Regions from separate parts of the Klebsiella sp. I138 genome, predicted to be linked through region 3. Evidence: predicted binding sites of a transcription regulator. Region 3 holds the regulator's gene; each other region holds the start of a gene.
The links. Region 3 encodes LexA, which represses DNA repair genes until DNA is damaged. Its sites were predicted from a motif close to TNCTGTATGTACATACAGNA; they were not measured.
Positions count from the first base shown of each region.

Region 1: sbmC (DNA gyrase inhibitor SbmC) is a predicted target of LexA. The motif match lies at 2,487-2,506, and genes of this name have one in related genera.
Region 2: metR (HTH-type transcriptional regulator MetR) is a predicted target of LexA. The motif match lies at 3,531-3,550, and genes of this name have one in related genera.

Region 1 covers NZ_CP180447.1:525,659-531,005, forward strand. Annotated here, with positions in the region: gene sbcB (exodeoxyribonuclease I) at 1-1,034, opposite strand, end outside; gene dacD (serine-type D-Ala-D-Ala carboxypeptidase DacD) at 1,215-2,381, shown strand; gene sbmC (DNA gyrase inhibitor SbmC) at 2,528-3,001, shown strand; gene ACMYSK_RS02335 (FUSC family protein) at 3,114-4,172, shown strand; gene ACMYSK_RS02340 (DUF496 family protein) at 4,341-4,664, shown strand; gene cobT (nicotinate-nucleotide--dimethylbenzimidazole phosphoribosyltransferase) at 4,827-5,347, shown strand, end outside.
Region 2 covers NZ_CP180447.1:3,921,198-3,926,544, forward strand. Annotated here, with positions in the region: gene ACMYSK_RS18310 (PTS transporter subunit EIIC) at 1-881, opposite strand, end outside; gene metE (5-methyltetrahydropteroyltriglutamate--homocysteine S-methyltransferase) at 1,074-3,335, opposite strand; gene metR (HTH-type transcriptional regulator MetR) at 3,582-4,535, shown strand; gene ACMYSK_RS18325 (carboxylate/amino acid/amine transporter) at 4,423-5,322, opposite strand.
Region 3 covers NZ_CP180447.1:3,803,298-3,808,644, reverse strand. Annotated here, with positions in the region: gene plsB (glycerol-3-phosphate 1-O-acyltransferase PlsB) at 1-1,851, opposite strand, end outside; gene ACMYSK_RS17785 (diacylglycerol kinase) at 1,981-2,349, shown strand; gene lexA (transcriptional repressor LexA) at 2,551-3,159, shown strand; gene dinF (MATE family efflux transporter DinF) at 3,228-4,544, shown strand; gene ACMYSK_RS17770 (CsbD family protein) at 4,671-4,880, shown strand; gene zur (zinc uptake transcriptional repressor Zur) at 4,973-5,347, opposite strand, start outside.

The sequences.
Region 1 (5,347 bases), 2.2 Mb from region 3:
TTTTCCCGTACCTGCGGATGACTACGCAGCAGCTGCAGATTATCCAGGCAGCGCTGACGGTTAATCCCCAGGCGGTCGGCATCTTGCGGGCGTAGGGTATTGTCCTGCGCCAGCACCGGGCATTTATTGAGATGGACCAGCTTAATGGGTACCGCCGCCAGCTCGCCCAGTTCGGCTTTTGGCGTGTACAGACGCTCGCGCAGCGTATCGGCATCCAATTCAAGCAGCGGCGTCATATCGCCGGCCAGATCGACCATGATAACCGCGTTACGGTTATCCGGATGCCAGGCCAGCGGAGCGACCAGACTGGTGTTGCCGCGCGCCGCACCGAACATGCCGGACACATGGACCAGCGGTTTCATCTGCGGAACGTCGATAAGCGTTGCCAGCTTACGCTTGTTTCGATGGCTGTAGAGGTAGTCGAACAGACGCGGTTGCTGAGCCTTGACCAGTTTTGCCATTGCGATGGTGGCGTAAACATCGGCCATCGCGTCGTGGGCGTTGCTGTGCTCAATGCCGTTGGCGACGGTCAGGTGCTCAAGGCGGAAACTCGGCAGGCCGTCATCGTTCTCTGGCCAGTTGATCCCTTCCGGGCGCAGTGCATAGCAGGCACGCATCACATCCAGCAGATCCCAACGAGAGTTGTCGTGCTGCCAGCTCCAGGCGTATGGATCGTAAAAGTTACGATAGAAAATATTGCGGCTGACTTCATCATCGAAGCGCACGTTGTTATACCCGACGATACAGGTTTTTGGCACCGTGAACAGATCGTGAATGCGGCGGGCAAAGGCGGCTTCGTTCTCGCCTTTGGCGTTCGCTTCCTGCGGGGTGATCCCGGTAATCATCACCGCCTGCGGCTGCGGCAGATAGTCGTCGGCCAGTTTGCAGTAGAAAACCTCCGGTTCACCGATGATATTCAGTTCCGCATCGGTGCGAATGGCGGCGAACTGGGCCGGCCTGTCAAGCGAAGGGTGGGTACCGAAGGTCTCGTAATCGTGGAATAAAAATCCGGGCTGGTTGGCGCTATCTTGCATAGTCTGTTCATTTTCCATGGTGGCTGGCACCCGATATGGTAAACGATTTGCCAGGCCATCAGAAGGGCATTGGCCGTACTGCACCTTTGCCGTGTCATATTTTCTTGCAATTAAACCCTGATTTGAAAGGAGAACTTCCGTAAAAAGGACGGCGGATCTGTCAATTTAGAGGATATGCCGTTGAAAGGCCGTTTTTTTATTGCTGTAACTTTGCTCGCTTCGAGCGTTTCTTGCGCATTTGCTGCTAATGATTTCCCCGTCACCGTGGCGCCACCGTCCATCCAGGCGGGCTCCTGGGTACTGATGGACTATACGACCGGCCAGGTACTGACGGCAGGTAATGAACATCAGCAGCGTAACCCCGCTAGTCTGACGAAGCTCATGACCGGTTACGTTGTCGATCGCGCTATCGACAGCCACAAGATCACCTTTGACGATATTGTCACCGTCGGCCGTGATGCCTGGGCGAAAGGCAACCCTGTTTTTGACGGTTCGTCGCTGATGTTCCTTAAGCCTGGCGATCGGCTCAGCGTGCGGGATTTAAGCCGCGGCCTGATCGTTGACTCCGGCAACGACGCCTGCGTGGCGCTCGCCGATTATGTCGCGGGTGGTCAGCCGCAGTTTGTGGCCATGATGAATGAGTACGTCAAAAAACTGCACCTGCAGGATACCCACTTTGAAACCGTGCACGGCCTGGATGCGCCGGGCCAGCACAGCTCGGCGTATGATCTTGCCGTGCTGTCGCGGGCGATTATCCACGGCGAGCCGGATGTTTATCATATGTACAGTCAAAAAAGCCTGACGTGGAACGGGATCACTCAGCAAAACCGCAACGGGCTGCTGTGGGATAAAACCATGAACGTCGATGGCTTGAAGACCGGCCATACCTCCGGCGCCGGCTTTAACCTGATCGCCTCTGCAATAGACGGCCAGCGACGTCTGATTGCGGTAGTGATGGGGGCCGATAGTCCGAAAGGACGCGAGCAGCAGGCGGCTAAACTGCTGCACTGGGGCCAGCAAAATTTCGATACCGTCCAGGTGCTGCAAAAGGGCAAGAAGCTGGGTAGCGAGCACATCTGGTACGGTGATAAAGACCAAATCCAGCTTGGTACCGATCAGGATTTCTGGCTGGCGCTGCCGAAGTCGGAAGTGCCGCGTATCAAGGCAAAATACGTCCTGGACAAAAAAGATCTCGAAGCGCCGATTGCTGCAAACCAGCGGGTCGGCGAAATCTCGCTGTATGACGGCGACAAAGTGGTTGCCCACTGGCCGCTGGTGACGCTGGAAAGCGTCGGCAAGGGCGGGGTGTTCTCGCGAATGAGCGACTATCTACACCACGCGCTGTAACCGCAACGCCCCGACAGGGGCGTTTTTTTTGCTCATAATTTGCCAGCCTGCATTGGCCACTCTGTGAATCAGCGCACATACTGATGTGCATCACCTGGCTACAGTGTATGTACATTTATACAGTTGTTATCAATGGTGGAGGCAATATGCACTATAGCGTGAAGTCCGTCGGCAAACGTACCGTTGCCGGTTTTCATATGGTGGGGCCCTGGGAGCAGACCGTTAAGCAGGGTTTTGAGCAACTGATGGCCTGGGTCAGCGGCAGCCAGGTTCCGGCGCAGGAGTGGCTGGCCGTTTACTATGACAATCCCGATCAGGTTCCGCCGGAGAAGCTGCGCTGCGATACGGTGGTTACCGTGGCAGATAATTTTGTGATTCCAACCAACAGCGAAGGGGTGATTCTCACCGAGATCGCGGGGGGCGAGTACGCTATTGCCAGCGCGCGGGTAGAAAATCATGACTTCTCCACGCCGTGGCTTGCATTCTTCAATAGCCTGGTGCAGAGCAAAGAGTATCAGATGGCGGAGAAACCCTGCTTTGAACGCTATTTGAACGACGGCAGTCAGGACGGTTACTGGGACATTGAAATGTATGTCGCGGTCGAACGCGTCGCGCGATAAGCGCATATCCATTCTACGGACAAGGTTTTTTACATTAGCGTGCTGCTTACGCTGAAAAAGCAGTTACAATTGGCCTTTGCTTCCTGCTGCTGTTTGTTTGCTGGAGAGGTTTGTGCGCGCTGATAAATCACTTAAGCCTTTCGAAATCCGTCTGTATCGCCACTATCGCGTGGTGCATGGTATTCGAATTGCTCTGGCCTTTGTCCTCACTTTTTTACTGGTTCGTCTGCTGCATGTACCGGAAGGAACGTGGCCTCTGATCACCCTTGTGGTGGTGATGGGGCCTATTTCGTTCTGGGGTAACGTGGTGCCGCGCGCTTTTGAGCGTATCGGCGGGACTATCCTGGGCTCGGCGCTCGGGCTGGTTGCGTTAAAACTTGAGCTTATCTCCTTACCCATTATGGTGCTGTGGTGCGCGGTGGCGATGTTCCTCTGCGGCTGGCTCGCCTTGGGGAAAAAGCCTTATCAGGCGCTGCTCATCGGTATTACGCTGGCGGTGGTCGTCGGCGCGCCGCCCGGGGATATGCACACCGCACTCTGGCGAAGCGGCGACGTTATCTTTGGCTCTCTGCTGGCGATGCTATTCACCGGTATCTGGCCGCAGCGGGCGTTCCTGCACTGGCGAATCCAGATGGCAAACTACGTCACCGCCTTCAACCGCCTTTATCAGGCCGGGTTCTCTCCCAATCTGGTGGAAAGACCGCGGCTGGAAAAACATCTGCAAAAAGTGCTTAACGATGTGGTGAAAATGCGCGGGTTGATTACGCCGGCAAGCAAGGAAACCCACATCCAGAAAGCCATCTTCGAAGCGATTCAAACCGTGAGCCGCAACCTGGTATGCATGCTGGAGCTGCAGATCAACGCCTACTGGAGCTCGCGTCCCGGCCACTTTGTGATGCTAAACGCCCATACGCTGCGTGAAACCCAGCAGATGACTCAGCAAACGCTGCTGACGATTGCGCATGCGTTGTATGAAGGTAACCCGCAGCCGATTCGCGCCAATACGGAAAAGCTTAACGATATCGTCGCTGAGCTGCGTGAGCTGATGAAAGAGCATCAGGGGGATAGCCTGTCGGAAACCCCGATTCATGGCTACGTCTGGCTAACGATAGAACTGGCGCGCCAGCTTGAACTGCTGTCGAATTTGATCTGCCGGGCTTTGCGTAAATAAAAACCAGATGCGCGCGTTTTACCTACAGGTTGCTTCGATTCAGCAGCGTTTAGGGTTATGATAAACGTCAAGGAAAAAACATTGTCATCAGCGGCTGCTAACAGTTATGTTAGCCCTATATAGCAGTCGCTTTAGCGAATCCGAATCTCAAATATTAGGGGTGTAAAAATGGAAACAACTAAGCCTTCTTTCCAGGACGTACTGGAGTTTGTTCGTCTGTATCGTCGTAAGAACAAATTGCAGCGTGAAATTCAGGACGTTGAGAAAAAGATCCGTGATAACCAGAAGCGCGTACTGCTGCTGGACAACCTCAGTGATTACATCAAGCCTGGCATGAGCGTTGAAGCTATTCAGGGTATTATCGCCAGCATGAAAAGCGATTACGAAGATCGCGTTGATGACTACATCATCAAAAATGCCGAACTGTCCAAAGAACGTCGCGACATTTCCAAAAAGCTGAAAGTCATGGGCGAAGCGAAGGTCGAAGAGTAATCGCATCGTACCTGCCCGGCGGCGGCTCTCGCCGTCGGGAATTATCCCCTTCTGATTTATCTCCTTCTCCCTGCGGGAACCGCTGCGTCACGCCAGCTTCTGCGCGCGACGGCGCTCACGACGGGCTACGGCAAATCACCTGAAAGTGCTACGAGGAACATGATGGACAATCTTTCGGCTTTCATCGCCGACATTCCGCAGCCGGATCGTGCGGCGATGGCTCAGGCGCAACAACATCTGGACGGTTTGCTAAAACCGCCGGGCAGTCTGGGACGGCTGGAGGCGCTGGCGGTCCAGCTGGCCGGGATGCCGGGATTGCAGGGGCAGCTACAGCTGACGAAAAAAGTCATTGTGGTGATGTGCGCCGATCATGGCGTCTGGCATGAAAGGGTGGCTATCTCACCGCAGGTCGTCACGGCGATTCAGGCGGTTAATATGACTCGCAAAAACACCGGCGTTTGCGTGCTGGCGGCCCAGGCTGGGGCGCAGGTTCATGTGGTTGATGCCGGTATCGACGCGGATCCGATCCCCGGACTGGTGGATATGAGCGTCGCGCGCGGCAGCGGTAATATTGCCCAAACGGCGGCTATGAGCCGGGAACAGGCAACGGCACTGCTGCTGGCCAGCATTCGCTATACGCGTGAACTGGCGGCGCAGGGCGTACGCGTCTTCGGCGTTGGCGA
Region 2 (5,347 bases), 120 kb from region 3:
AGCCCATGCAGAATGCCGTCAGAGATTATTCCGGCCACCGGCATAATGGCGAACAGCAGTGCCGCTGCCATCACCACCACCACGATCGTCGGTGTCACAACGACATCAACGATATCCGGCACAAACCGCCGTACCCGTTTTTCCAACAGACACATCAGCCAGGCGCAGAAAATAACACCAATCAGCCCACCCTGGCCCGGCACCAGCCCAAAGGCGGTAAGCTGCGGCAGCATCGTCACGCCCCCTAACAGGCCGCCCATAATTGCATTGCCACCGAACTCTTTTGCCGCCGACATGCCGGTATAGATAGCCAGGAACCCAAATAGCGCTTTCGAGACAATATCGAGAAACTGGCTGACGCCAAGCAGGTGCCGCTGATCGAGCACGACCTGGGTCGGGGAGAGATCGCCCAGCGCCACGACGTGATGCGCCAATGCCCAGGAAGCGGCAGAATTCACCAGCACATTATTGATGCCCATCAGAATACCGGCGGCAATAAGCGCGGGCAGTATGGGGACGAAAATATTGGCAATGTGTTTAAGAATGATTTTGGTCCGGGTCTGCCGTTTTGCTTTTTCCCGCGCCAGCGTAGCCTTTTGCTCCACCGAGCTTCGCGGCGCCTCGCCAACCGACAGTCCCTTCAACATGTCGTTAATTTCATCCGCGACCTTTGTCGATTTTCCCGGTCCGACAATCACCTGCAGCGTATCGTCTTCAACAACACCCAGCACGCCGTCGATACTTTTCAGCGCGACAATGTCAACCAGCGACCGATCGCCAATCGTCATCCGTACACGGGTCATACAGTTGGTGACATGTTGTAAATTCAACAGGCCACCACAGTGCTTCACAATTGCGCTTCCCACCTGGCGATAGTCCATACAGAGGTTCCTTTTTTATTTTGGTGGCAATTGTTATAACAATATAATGATATCATATTCGTGAGAGAGTTCAAAAAATGGTCTATCGTTTATCCGAATTTGATAAGAAGTCGTTGCGAGGAAATTAAGAACAAAAGACAAAAAAAGGAGGCACAGGGCCTCCTCTCGGGAATGAATGGTTGAGCTGTAGAACTATGCCTGACGCAGGTTCTGTGCGGCTTTCACCATGTTGGCCAGCGCGGCGCGGGTTTCCGGCCAGCCGCGGGTTTTCAGGCCGCAGTCCGGGTTTACCCACAGACGCTCTGCCGGGATACGTTGAGCCGCTTTCTCCAGCAGCGCTTCAATCCATTCCACGCTTGGGACGTTCGGCGAGTGGATGTCATACACGCCCGGCCCGATTTCGTTCGGGTATTCGAACTCTTCAAACGACTCCAGCAGCTCCATATCGGAACGCGATGTTTCAATGGTAATCACATCCGCGTCCAGAGCAGCAATCGAATCCATGATGTCATTGAACTCGCAGTAACACATATGGGTGTGGATCTGGGTATCATCCTGCGCCACGGCGGCGTTAATACGGAAAGCCTCTACGCCCCACTGCAGGTACGCATCCCAGTCGCTGCGCTTGAGCGGCAGGCCTTCACGCAGCGCCGGCTCATCAATCTGGATGATGCCGATCCCGGCCGCTTCCAGGTCCGCGACTTCGTCACGCAGCGCCAGCGCAATCTGCTTCGCGATGGTCTCGCGGCTGACGTCTTCACGCGGGAAAGACCAGCAGAGAATGGTTACCGGACCGGTCAGCATGCCTTTTACCGGCTTGTCGGTTAGCGACTGAGCAAACTTCGCCCACTCTACGGTGATCGCTTCCGGACGGCTGACATCCCCGATCACCACCGGCGGCTTCACGCAGCGGGAGCCGTAGCTCTGTACCCAGCCGTTTTGCGTGAAGATAAACCCGTCGAGGTGCTCACCGAAGTACTCCACCATGTCATTACGCTCGGCTTCGCCGTGAACCAGAACATCTAACCCTAAACGCTCCTGCTCAACAATCGCCTGCTTGATGTGCTCTGCGATACCGGTACGGTAGTTGCTGGCATCAAGATTGCCTTTTTTGAAATCCAGACGCAGGCCGCGAATCTCGGTAGTCTGCGGGAAAGAACCGATGGTGGTGGTCGGCCATGCCGGCAGATTAAAGCGCGCGCGCTGTGCCCTGGCACGTTCAGCATATGGGCTGTTGCGCTGGCTATCTTGAGCAGTAATAGCTGCCAGACGTTTTTCCACCGCCGCGTTATGCACCCGGCTAGAGTGGCGGCGGGCCTGAATCGGTGCGCTCCACGCCACCAGTTTCGTCGTATCGCCGCTGTTCAGCGCATCGCGCAGCAGGGCCAGCTCTTCACATTTTTGCAGCGCGAAGGCAAACCAGCTTTTCACTTCCGCATCGAGGCGGGTTTCAACACTCAGGTCGATCGGGCTGTGCAGCAGGGAGCATGAAGAGGCAACCCACAGTTCGCGCTTACCGACGAGGTCTTTGATTTGTGCGTACTTTTCGGTCAGGTCGGCACGCCAGACGTTACGGCCATTAATCACCCCCGCGGAGAGCAGCCAGTCGGCAGGCAGACGTTGATGCAGCCCGGCCACATCATCTTTACCGTGAACCAGGTCTACGTGCAGCCCCTGAACCGGCAGCGCAGTAATCGTGTCGAGGTTAGCGGTAATACCTTCAAAGTAGGTAGTCAGCAGCAGCTTAACCTGGCCTGCAAGCGCGTCATATGCCGGTTTGAACGCATCCAGCCATGCCTGCGGCAGCTCCAGCACCAGCGCGGGCTCGTCAATCTGCACCCACTCAATGCCGCGTTTGGCCAGTTCCGCCAGAACCTGCTGGTAAACCGGCAGAATATCGCTCAGCAGACTCAGACGGTCAAACTGCTCACCTTTTACTTTACCCAGCCATAAATACGTAACCGGGCCCAGCAGTACAGGTTTCACCTTGTGACCCAGCGCCAGGGCTTCATCGACTTCATCCAGCAGCTGCGTCCAGGTCAGTGCAAATTCCTGACCTTTGCTGAATTCCGGCACCATATAGTGATAGTTGGTGTTAAACCATTTGGTCATTTCTGCCGCTGCCGCCGGTTCGCCGGTCGGTGCGCGACCGCGGCCAATGCGGAACAGGGTATCGATATCAACTGAGCCATCTTTGTTCTGATGACGAGCCGGCACATTGCCCAGCAGCAGGCTGGTAGTCAGAACATGGTCGTACCAGGCGAAATCGCCCACCGGCAGCAGGTCCACGCCCGCCTGCTTTTGCTGATCCCAGTGGCGAGCGCGCAGCTCGCGCCCCACGGTCAGCAGCTCTTCACGGGTGGAGTTACCCGCCCAATAGCTCTCTTGCGCTTTTTTCAACTCACGGCGTAGGCCAACGCGGGGAAAACCGAGGGTGTGATTAATGATTGTCATTTTTGTTCCTCTCTTATTTCATTGAATCTGAAGAAAAACGCTAAATAGTTCGGCTTGCAGGAAGGCGGCAACGATGCGCATCCCCAGGAGCTTACTGAAGTCAGTGACTGGGGTAAGCGAGGCAGCCAACGCATCTGCAAGTCGAAATATGACGAGTTTAGACGTCCAGATGTTTACACATCCATAATTGAAGGTTACTGTATATTCCTCAAGCGCAAATTATTCATGCCGAAGTGAAGGACTTTCATGATCGAAATTAAACACCTGAAAACGCTACAGGCGTTGCGGAACAGCGGGTCGCTGGCAGGCGCTGCGGCAGCACTGCACCAGACCCAGTCCGCCCTGTCCCACCAGTTCAGCGATCTGGAACAGCGCCTTGGCTTCCGCTTGTTTGTGCGTAAAAGTCAGCCTCTGCGCTTTACGCCGCAGGGGGAGATCCTGCTTCAGTTGGCAAACCAGGTTCTGCCGCAAATCAGCCGCGCGCTGCAGGACTGCCATGAGCCGCAGCAAACCCGTCTGCGCATCGCCATCGAGTGCCATAGCTGTATTCAGTGGCTGACTCCGGCGCTGGAGAGCTTCCGCGCCCGCTGGCCGCATGTCGAAGTGGATTTCCAGTCTGGCGTGACCTTCGACCCCCAGCCAGCCTTGCAGCAAAGCGAACTGGACCTGGTCATGACCTCCGATATCCTGCCGCGCAGCGGTCTGCACTATTCACCAATGTTTGATTTCGAAGTGCGGTTGATCCTGGCGCCAGAGCATCCGCTGGCGGCGAAAACGCGCATTTCTCCGGAGGACCTGGCGGCAGAACTGCTGTTGATTTATCCGGTTCAGCGCGGGCGCCTGGATGTCTGGCGCCACTTCCTGCAGCCGGCGGGTATCAGCCCGCAGCTCAAGAGCGTCGACAATACCCTGCTGCTAATCCAGATGGTCGCCGCGCGGATGGGCATCGCTGCCCTGCCGCACTGGGTGGTGGAAAGCTTTGAGCGCCAGGGTCTGGTCGTCACTAAAACCCTGGGCGAAGGACTGTGGAGCCGGCTGTACGCCGCAGTGCGCGACGGCGAGCAGCGTCAGCCGGTTACCGAAGCGTTTATTCGCTCAGCGCGGAATCACGCTTGCGATCATTTGCCGTTTGTCCGGAGTGCGGAGCGACCCAACGGCGATGGACCCACAGTGAGGCCAGGATCACCAGAGCTCCTGTAATAAAGCTCGGCCAGTGGGGCTGCTCCTGCCAGATGGCAAGGTTTACCAGCAGCCCGGCTGGGACATGTACGTTATTCATAATGCCCAGCGTTCCGGCATCCACCTGCGTCGCCCCGTAGTTCCACATAAAGTAACCGAGCCCCGACGCCGCCACGCCCAGCCAGACCAGAACCCCCCACTGTAGCGGGGTGGTCGGCAGCCTCTGCGGATTGCCCAGCGCAAACCAGGCCGCCACCGCCACCAGGAAAGCGCCCATATAGAACCAGGCAAACGCATTGTGCTGCGGCATCGGACGCAGCTCCATCAGGCGCTTGTAGCCCACCATCCCGATAGCAAAACAGAGGTTCGACAGCTGGACCAGTAGCAGCCCCGTCCAGAAATGATCGCTCACCTTGTCATAGCGGATAATGGCCGCCCCCAGCACCGCCAGCCCCGCGCTCAGCAGATATCCCCAGCGTAGCTTGCGCCCGCTGAGCAGATCATAAATCAGCGTGATATAGAGTGGCGTAAAGACGGTAAACAGCAGGAATTCAGAAACCGTCAGGTATACATAGGCGCGGAATGCCAGCAGATACATGATGCCCAGCTGCATTGCGCCGACCAGCATATAGAGCACGATAGTACGCGGTGATTGCCCACGGGTACGCAAAAACGGCAGGAACACCAGCGCCGCCAGACCCACGCGCATCAGCACGGAAAAGTAGCTATCGACGCTACCTGCCAGGTATTCGCCTATCAGGCTAAAGGAAAAAGCCCACAGGATAGTGGTAATAATCAGTAGCGCCACAATGAATGTCTCTCAGGAAGAAGAG
Region 3 (5,347 bases):
CAGCATATGGGCGATGTTGTTGCGATAGTAGGTCATCAGCACCGCCTGCTCACGCGGCAGAATGATGATATCGCCGATCGTATCTTTCTCGACCTCGAACTTATTCATCTTCAGCGCGTGGTCAATCAGCTCACTGGCGGAGGCCGTTGGCGTAGTCGCATCCGGGGAATAGGGCACGTTGCGCAGCAGGTCGAGGTAGCACTCCAGCTGTTGCGTCAGCTGTTCGCGAGTCAACGAGCGCTGACGAGAGGCGAGCAGCGCGGTGCAGCACAGGTTCATGGCATTGGCCGCGCCAGCGTTGTTGATGCGCACCATCAGACTGGAGGCAATGTTGTTCACCGTTGGCGTTAGCCACGACGGCCGCACGGCTTCAATCGGATCGATAGACTCACGCCATTCCGGAACATGCTGGTTCAGGTAGGTCATCAGCGGCAGCGGCTCGCCAAAGTTCACATAGCCCTGACCGAGGTTACGCAGTTTGCTCAGACCGCGCAGCATCTGCGGCAGACTCTCTTTTTCTTTCGTCGCGCCGCGCAGCTCTTTGGCGTAGGTACCCACTTCCATTACGTGCTCATAGCCGATGTAGATAGGCACCAGAGTGATAGGACGGGTCCCGCCGCGAAGCATAGCCTGGATGGTCATCGACAAGGTGCCGGTTTTCGGATCCAGCAGGCGGCCGGTACGGGAACGGCCCCCTTCAACGAAGTATTCTACGGAGTAACCCCGGCTGAACAACTCGCCGAGATATTCACGGAACACCGTTGAATAGAGCTTATTGCCCTTAAAGGTACGACGAATAAAGAACGCGCCGCCGCGGCGGAAAATCGGGCCTGCTGGCCAGAAGTTCAGGTTGATACCGGCGGCAATATGCGGTGGCACAAGCCCCTGGTGATACAGCACGTAGGAGAGCAGCAGGTAGTCCATATGGCTGCGGTGGCACGGTACGTACACAATCTCGTGCCCTTCATGGGCCAGCTGACGCACGCGTTCGGCGTTATGGACGTTGATCCCCTGATACAGACGGTTCCAGGTAAACCCGAGCACGCGGTCGGTCAGACGAATCATCTCATAGGAGAAGTTTGCGGCGATCTCTTCCATCAGCGCGATGGCGTTTTGCTGCGCCTTCTCATGGGAGATTTTCTTGCTGCGTGCTTCGTCTTCCACCGCGCGCGCGATGGCTTTTGAGGCCAGCAGCTTATTGAACAGGTCCTGACGCGCCGGCAGGCGCGGGCCGACAGCAGCCAGGCGCTGACGAGCGAAGTGCATGCGCGCGACGCGGGCCAGCTTCTGGGCGATAATTTTATCGGTGCCGTGTTCGGTGGCCATTCTGCGCAGGGAAACCGGCGGTGAGAAACGGACAAAACTGTCGCGCCCCAGCCACAGAACGGCGAAGAACTTCTGAATGCCATTCAGCATGCGCAGCGGCGGGTTCACTTCGCCTTTCTCACGCCCTGGCCTACGACCAAACATCACCGACACTGGCACCATTTGCACGTCCAGGTCAGGATGGTTACGGTGCAGATCCAGGTAGTCGTGGAACAGCTTGATCGACTCTTCTTTCGGCGCATAGTAGGTAAAGACGCGCGGCCCGCCGTGGATAAACACGTAGCGCGGCAGCAGCGCGCCGTCGATTTCCAGCGGTTCAAGCGGGTCGGGTAAATCGTGCTCCAGGCACTGGGCGCGCAGAGTCAGCAGGTCCGCCTTCGAGTTATAAGGCAGGACGTACATAATAGGACGCGAGGTATCCAGCCCTAATTCCTGAGCAGGTTCTGCGGGAATAGACTTGCTTTTTACCAGCACCCGTAATGGTAAATTCAGTAATTTATAGTAAATTCGTTGCCAGCCGGACATAAACGATGTGAAGCCTCTGGTTAATCATGCAAATGCGCGGCAAGAATAACAGAAAGCGCGCAAAATTTCCGTTGCCACGCGGCAAACGCGTGCACTCATTGACGTCATTTACATAAAAAGGTTCTTTTGATGGCCAATAATACCACTGGGTTAACCCGAATCATTAAAGCAGCAGGTTATTCCTGGAAAGGGTTCCGTGCGGCATGGATGAATGAGGCCGCATTTCGTCAAGAAGGCGTCGCCGCCATTATTGCCGTCGCGATCGCCTGCTGGCTGGACGTTGACGCCATCACGCGGGTGCTGCTGATAGGCTCGGTCCTGATAGTGATGATAGTCGAAATTCTTAATAGCGCGATTGAAGCGGTCGTAGACCGTATTGGGCCAGAGCACCACGAACTATCAGGTCGGGCGAAGGACATGGGGTCCGCGGCGGTGCTGCTGGCCATTGCGATCGCGCTGATCACCTGGGCAATCCTGCTGTGGGCCCGCTACCATTAACCGAATTTTGCTGTCCCGACCGGCAGGCTCCACGCGCCCGATGGGGTTTGCGGCCTGCCGGTGGCAATAACCCCTGGCACAATGGGTTATCTGATACGCAAAATGGAAAGAATCTCCTGATTTTTGTGTGAAATTTGATTCCAAAATCACCGTTAGCTGTATATACTCACAGCATAACTGTATATACACCCAGGGGGCGGGATGAAAGCGTTAACGACAAGGCAGCAAGAGGTGTTCGATCTCATTCGGGATCACATCAGCCAGACGGGCATGCCGCCAACGCGTGCGGAAATTGCTCAGCGCTTGGGGTTCCGTTCTCCCAACGCGGCGGAAGAACACCTGAAAGCGCTGGCGCGTAAGGGCGCGATCGAGATTATCTCCGGCGCCTCCCGGGGCATCCGTCTGCTTACGGAAGAAGAACCTGGTCTGCCGTTGATTGGCCGCGTCGCAGCCGGTGAGCCGCTGCTGGCTCAGCAGCATATCGAAGGTCACTTCCAGGTCGATCCGGCGATGTTCAAGCCGAATGCCGACTTTTTGCTGCGGGTTAGCGGTATGTCGATGAAAGATATCGGTATTCTTGATGGCGATCTGCTGGCGGTCCATAAAACTCAGGATGTGCGTAACGGCCAGGTTGTCGTGGCGCGTATTGACGAAGAAGTTACCGTAAAACGCCTTAAAAAGCTGGGTAACATCGTCGAACTCCTGCCAGAAAACAGCGAATTTTCACCGATCGTGGTGAATCTGCGCGAGCAAAACTTCACTATCGAAGGGCTGGCCGTTGGCGTTATTCGCAACGGTGAGTGGCTGTAACACCTTCTCCCCGCAGCATCATCTGATGCATGATGCTGCGCAGTCTTCCCCCGGTCAGGCTCTTTCTCATGTTCTTTAACGCCGCTGATAAGGCCCTGTGGCGCCTGGCGCTACCCATGATTTTCTCCAATATCACCGTCCCGCTGCTGGGGTTGGTCGATACCGCCGTAATTGGTCACCTCGATAGCCCGGTTTACCTCGGTGGTGTTGCGGTCGGCGCGACGGCCACCAGTTTTCTCTTCATGCTGCTGCTTTTTCTGCGCATGAGCACCACCGGACTGACGGCACAGGCCTTTGGCGCAAAAGATCCTCTTCGCCTGGCGAGGGCGCTGGTGCAGCCGCTGGGGCTGGCATTAGGGGCCGGCCTGCTGATTGTGCTTTTCAGAACCCCACTTATCGATTTGGCGTTGCATATTGTTGGCGGCAATGAAGCGGTGCTGGAACAGGCCCGGCGCTTTCTCAAAATTCGCTGGCTGAGCGCGCCGGCGTCGCTGGCAAACCTGGTGCTGCTCGGCTGGCTGCTGGGTGTGCAGTACGCCAGGGCGCCGGTGATTCTGCTGATCGTCGGCAATCTGCTGAATATCGTGCTCGACCTGTGGCTGGTGATGGGTCTGCACATGAACGTGCAGGGTGCTGCGCTGGCGACGGTGACCGCCGAATATGTCACCTTTATCATCGGGCTGCTGATGGCAAAACGCGTACTGACGCTGCGCGGGGTGTCATTGGCCATGCTGAAATGCGCCTGGCGCGGGGATGTGCGTCGGCTGCTGGCGTTAAACCGCGATATCATGCTGCGCTCTCTGCTGCTCCAGCTCTGCTTTGGCGCGGTGACCGTCTTTGGCGCTCGCCTCGGCGGCGAGATCGTTGCCGTCAATGCGCTTCTGATGACCATGCTGACCTTCACCGCCTACGCGCTGGATGGTTTTGCCTATGCCGTAGAAGCTCACTCCGGGCAGGCGTACGGCGCGCGTAATGGGAGTCAGCTGCTTGACGTCTGGCGGGCGGCCTGTCGGCAATCGGGAATAGTGGCGCTGGCGTTTGCGGTGACCTATGCCGTTGCGGGGCAGCAGATTATTGCCCTGTTGACCTCGCTGCCGTCGCTCCAGCAGCTTGCCGATCGCTACCTGATCTGGCAGATGGTTCTGCCGGTGATTGGCGTGTGGTGCTATTTGCTGGATGGCATGTTCATCGGTGCGACGCGGGGAGCTGAGATGCGTAACAGCATGGCGATAGCGGCGGCAGGGTTTGCCGTGACGTTGCTGACGCTGCCGGTTCTGGGTAACCACGGGCTTTGGCTGGCGCTGGCGGTCTTTCTTGCACTGCGCGGCCTGTCGCTGGCGGTTATCTGGCGGCGACACTGGCAGCGCGGAACCTGGTTTTCGTAGCGATTTTTAACGTGTAATTGGTTAAAGATTCCGAATAATAAATTCAACCCAGAATTCTTATCTATAGTTAAACCTATGTCCGGCACACGGCGGGCTGTTGACTCACCGAACGATGAGGATTGAATGATGAACAAAGACGAAATCGGCGGTAACTGGAAACAGTTGAAAGGTAAAGCGAAAGAGAAATGGGGTAAGCTTACCGATGATGACATGACGGTCATCGAGGGCAAGCGTGACCAGCTGGTAGGTAAAATCCAGGAGCGTTACGGCTACGCCAAAGATCAGGCTGAGAAAGAAGTGTCTGACTGGGAACGTAAAAACGATCACCGCTGGTAGCGGCGAGTCATAACGCATTAACCCTCTGTTATTACCTGCCCGAACGGTACACGGAGGTACCGACAACCCTGATTCCCGCTGCGGCACCAGCCTCAGCGGGCTTTCTTTTTAATCTGGATCGTATGGTCGTGGTGACAGTGCCCTGGAGTGCTACAGGCTTCGACCTCGACACACCCCGCGCACAGACCGTGCGCCTCAATCACGTTGTGGCGCAACGCAAAGCCCATTCTGGCCGCCAGCGTGTGCATAATATCCTCCACGCCTTCCGCGCACTCTTCTTTGACCACGCCGCAGCGATCGCAGATAAACATCGCGGAACTGTGGGTCGGCTGATCGAAGAGATGGCACAGCACGTAGCTGTTGGTGGACTCCACCTTATGCACAAACCCCTGCTCCAGCAAAAACTCCAGCGCCCGGTAGACCGTCGGTGGCTTCGCCTGTGGCTCTTTGTCACGCAGCAGGTCAAG